DNA from 2 places in the Cellulosimicrobium sp. BMG9.22 genome. Region 2 is predicted to be linked to the other one. Evidence: riboswitches for the same ligand, from Rfam matches in the RefSeq annotation. Region 2 holds a riboswitch; the other holds the start of a gene.
The links. A riboswitch is a leader RNA that binds a small molecule or an ion and turns the genes downstream of it on or off. The one in region 2 is predicted to bind FMN.
Positions count from the first base shown of each region.

Region 1: linked by a shared signal. The riboswitch ahead of ribD (bifunctional diaminohydroxyphosphoribosylaminopyrimidine deaminase/5-amino-6-(5-phosphoribosylamino)uracil reductase RibD) and the one ahead of pnuC (nicotinamide riboside transporter PnuC) in region 2 are both predicted to bind FMN.

Region 1 is NZ_JBZGBY010000007.1:60,267-62,709, forward strand. Features, by position in the region: gene AC4H2H_RS07420 (riboflavin synthase) at 1-345, opposite strand, end outside; gene ribD (bifunctional diaminohydroxyphosphoribosylaminopyrimidine deaminase/5-amino-6-(5-phosphoribosylamino)uracil reductase RibD) at 345-1,490, opposite strand; FMN riboswitch at 1,650-1,776, opposite strand; gene rpe (ribulose-phosphate 3-epimerase) at 2,025-2,443, opposite strand, start outside.
Region 2 is NZ_JBZGBY010000013.1:46,844-49,286, forward strand. Features, by position in the region: gene AC4H2H_RS10730 (hypothetical protein) at 118-783, shown strand; gene pnuC (nicotinamide riboside transporter PnuC) at 811-1,515, opposite strand; FMN riboswitch at 1,592-1,718, opposite strand; gene AC4H2H_RS10740 (TetR/AcrR family transcriptional regulator) at 1,785-2,443, opposite strand, start outside.

The sequences.
Region 1 (2,443 bases), on a different contig from region 2:
GCTCACCAGCGTGCCGACGCCGTCCACGTGGCCCTGGACGACATGCCCGCCCAGCCGCGCGTCGGCGCGGACCGCCCGCTCCAGGTTCACCGGGGAACCCGTGGCGAGATCCCCCAGCGCCGTGCGCCGCAGCGACTCCGGCATGACGTCCGCCGTGAACGACCCGTCCTCACCCACGCTCGTCACGGTGAGGCACACGCCGTTCACCGCGATCGAGTCCCCCAGCCCCGCGTCCGACGTCACCAGCGGACCCACGATCGTGAGGACCGCGTCCCCGCCACCCTCACCGCCCGGGTACGCGACCTCCCGGACCTTCCCCATCTCCTCGACGATCCCCGTGAACATCAGACTGCTCCATCCTCTCGACCACTGTTCCTGGACACCACGAGCGCGTCGTCCCCGACACGCCTCACCTCGACCGTGCGGAACCGGAGCGCGTCCGCGATCGACGACACCCCCAGGCCGCCGACCATCCGACGCCCGTCGCCCAGCAGCACCGGCGCGACGTACGAGTGCAGCTCATCGACCGCCCCGGCCGCGAGGAACGCTGTCGCGAGCGTCGGGCCACCCTCCACGAGCACGTGGCGGACCTCCCGCTCCGCGAGCCGTCCGAGCGCCTCCCCCACGTCGCGAGTCAGGAGATGGACCAGCTCACCGCCCGGGCCCCGGACTCGCGCCGCGGACGGGACCCCGCGCAGCCCCACCACGACCCGCAGCGGCTGGTGCGCCGCGAGACCCTCGGTGCGGCCCTCGGCGCTCGCGGCACCGCTCGCGTCGGCGTGCACGCGCGCCGTGAGCTCCGGGTCGTCGCTGAGAAGCGTGCCGGAGCCGACGACGATCGCGTCCACCTGGGCACGCACCCGGTGCGCGTGCGCACGTGCCGACGGCCCCGTGATCCAGCGGCTGGTGCCGTCCTGGGCCGCGACGAACCCGTCGAGCGTCGTCGCTGTCTTGAGCGTGACGTACGGCGTACCGCGACGTACCGACGTGAGCCAGACGCGGAGCAGCTCCTCGCCCTCCGCTGCACGGAGCCCACGCGTCACGCGCACTCCGGCAGCGCTCAGGCGGCGTGCACCACCGGTCGCCGTCGGGTTCGGGTCGTCGACGGCGTGGACGACCTCGGCGATGCCCGCCCCGACGAGGGCGTCGGCGCACGGTCCGGTACGCCCGGTGTGGGCACACGGCTCGAGCGTGACGACGGCGGTCGCGCCCCTCACGTCGGCGCCCCTCTCCCGGGCGTCGGCGAGAGCCGCGACTTCCGCGTGCGGCGTCCCTGCGCCCCGGTGGTAGCCCTCGGCGAGGACCGACCGCGGGCGCGGGTCGACGGACTCCGGCGCTGCGCCGGGGCGCGCCGGGCCGTCGGCGGGCGCCGAGGCGAGGAGGACGCAGCCGACGCGGGGGTTCGGACCGTGCGCCGGACCGCGTGCGGCGAGCTCGAGCGCGCGCGCCATCGCCGCGTCGATCGTCAGGGTTCGTGGATGCTCGCCCATCGTCCTCCTCCCGAGCACGGGTGCTCCGGGGTGAGGGCGGGCGGCGGGTCGGGGCGCTCAGCGTCCGACGTCGTCGCTCACCACGGCAAGGCCGTCACCGTCGCTGACGGGTGCCCCGGCGGGTCGCCGAGGCACCACGCGCTCTGGCGTGGCCCTGCCGCACGTGCTTCCTCCCATCCGGACTTTCACCGTCGGTCCTGGAGTTCCACCAGGTCAACCGCGCGTAGGGCGCGGGTCGCGGACTGTCACCGCCGGCTCGGAATTACACCGACCCCGGAGCACGTTCGTGCGTACTGCTGCTTCAACGGAGCATGCTACTCGCCCATTCCCCCGGCCTCTCCGCCCGGCACCTGGCCGGCCGGCGTGCGCCCGCCGGCCAGACCCCCGTGCTCGAGGCTGGATGGCGAGGCGGGTTGTCAGGTGGTCTACTTCGAGATGCGCGCTTGGCACACTATTTTTTCGAGAAGATGATGGCTGCTCGCACGCCGAGGTCTTCTCCGCCCGGCGACGAGGGTCAGCGCACGTCAGTGCGTCTCAGTGGACGTGGGCAGCCGACGTCGCGAGGTCACGCAGCGCCTCGATCTCCCCCGGCACGTTCTCCGCCCCGTACACCGCGGACCCGGCGACGAACACGTTCGCGCCCGCGTCGGCGGCCCGCTCGATCGTCGAGCGCGACACTCCCCCGTCGACCTGGATCCACACGTCGAGACCCGACTCGCCGACGGCCTCACGCGCCCGGCGGATCTTGGGCAGCGTCCCCTCGATGAAGGACTGGCCGCCGAAGCCGGGCTCCACGGTCATGACGAGGATCATGTCGACCTCGGCCAGGAGGTCCAGGAAGGGCTCCACGGGTGTCGCTGGGCGCAGCGCGACCCCGGCGCGCGCCCCGAGCCGGCGCAGCTCCCTCGCGAGCCGCACAGGGGCTCCTGCGGCCTCGACGTGGAACGTGACCG
Region 2 (2,443 bases):
GGTGCCCGGGTGGCGGGCCGACGTCGCCGGCGGTCTTCTCCCATAGTGCAGCGATACCAAGTCTCAGTCAATCTGAGACCCGGTATCGCGGTCCGCTCCCCGCGTAGGGTGCCCCACATGGAACCTGTCGCGGTGCCCTGGGACGACGACGCCTCGGCCGGCGCGTGGATCGCGGAGCGGCTCGGTGACTTCGGGCCGACGGTCGACGGCACGGTGCCGCGCGGGTACGCGGCCTACGTGTGCATCGAGCACCCCGAGCCGGACGACGACATCACGCCCGCCACGCAGACCGACGCCCTCGCCGCGGTGCTCGCTCCGTTCACGGGCGACCAGCCCGTGCACCTCGCGATCTGGACGGGACACCCGTTCCTCTACGACCACGGCGCGGACCCGCGCGCGACGTCGGGCATCTCGCCGTTCTTCTCGTGGCACCCGGACGCACCGCGCCCGAGCGACGCGGAGGTCGAGCAGGCGCTCGCGGAGGCGTGGGAGCAGCTCATCCCGACCCTCACCGAGCGCCCGGCCGCGCCGATGCTCCTGCTCCCGCACCGCGAGTACCACCTGTGGACGGGGACGCTGGCCGACGCGGGCGTGTTCCGGCACCAGGAGCAGCCGCCGAACCTGTGGTGGCCGGAGGACCGGTCGTGGTTCGTCGGGACGGAGATCGACGCGTCGGCCACCTACGTCGGCGGGAGCGACGCGCTCGTCGAGGCGCTGTGCGCGGACGCGACGCTCGGCGCGACCCGGGTCGCGCCGTCGGACCGCATGCTCTACGAGGACTGAGGCCGCGACCTCACGCTCAGCACGAGGTCAGGCGGGCACGCCCGCCGACGCCGCAGCAGCCTCGGCGGTGGCCTGGCGCTTGATGCGCCACCACACGAAGAACCCGACGAGCGTGAACGCGCCGTAGAAGACGTACATGAACGCCGACGCGTAGTACCCGGCGGAGACGAGCAGCGGCACGCCGACGATGTCCACCGCGACCCAGATCAGCCAGAACTCGACCCAGCCCTTCGCCATGCCGTACGTCGCGAGCAGCGAGCCCATGAAGATCCAGGCGTCGGCCCACACGGGCTCGAACGAGCCCATCGCGCGGAAGACGGGCGTGAGCACCGCCGTGCCGACGAGGAGGGCGAGCACGAGGGCGATGCGCTGCCGCGCCGTCGCCCACTGCGGCACGACGCTCACCCCGTGGCTGTCCGCGTCCGCGTCCCCCAGTCGCTGCTGGGTCCGGCGCCACTGCACCCACCCGTACACGGACACGATGACGAACATGACCTGGCGGCCGGCCTGGCCGAGGAGGTTCACGGGGTTGGGCGTCGCGAAGACCGCGCCGAGGAACACCGTGAGCAGCAGCAGGTTGCCGACGATGCCGACCGGCCACGCCCACACCTTGCGCCGCATGCCGCCCAGCGCGGAGGCCAGGCCGAACACGTTGCCCACGATCTCGCGCCACAGCAGGTGCTGGTCGCCGATCGTCAGCTGCGCGTCGAAGAGCGCGTGGATCAGGTCCATCGGTGTTCCCTCGTCGTCCCGGGCGCGACGGACTCCGGGGGCGTGAGGACGGCGCGACAGGGTCACCCGTCGCGCCGCACGTGCTTCCTCCCATCCGGACTTTCACCGTCGGTCCCGGAGTTCCACTAGGTCAACCGCGCGTAGGGCGCGGGTCGCGGACTGTCACCGCCGGCTCGGAATTGCACCGACCCCGGAGCACGTTCGTGCGTACTGCGTGCTGCAACGGTGGATGCTACCGGCACATTCCCGTGCCGGGCGAGGGCCGGCGCTCAGCCCAGGGCGTCGCGGACCGCGCGGGCGACGTCGTCCGCGACCTCGTCGGCGTCCGATCCGGCGTCGACGACGGTCACGACGACGCGGCGCCCGTCGGTGCCGGGTCGCTCGCGCGAGGGGGGCGGACCGGCCGGGGCGGTGACGTCGTCGTCGTGGGCGGAGTACCGCCCGACGGCGGCGCGGCGCAAGTCGGAGAACGCCTCCTCGAGCTGGGGGCGCAGGTCCTGCTCGGGGTTGCGCAGCCAACGGCGCAGGAGCGCGTTGTGGACCGCGACGACGGACGCGGCGAACGCGATGGACGCGGTCGAGCGGCGCGCGTCGGGCGGCAGGGCGTCGCGCAGGTACGCAGTGAAGGCGCGCTCGTAGCGGTGGGTCGTGACGAGCTCGCGGTCGCGCAGCGCGGGCACCTCCTGCAACAGGCGGTGGCGCGCGAGCGACGTCTCGCGCTGGCGGACGTGGTGATCGAACACGAGGCGGGCCGCGCGGCACACCTCGAGGTACGGGTCGACCGTGGGGTCCGGGACGAGGCTCCCGGCGGCATCGGGCCCGGGCCGCGTGGAGGCGAGGAGGACGACCACCTCGTCGAGCAGGAGCTCGTGGTCGGCGAAGATCACGTCCTCCTTGGAGCGGAACCGGCGGAAGAAGGTGGCGCGGC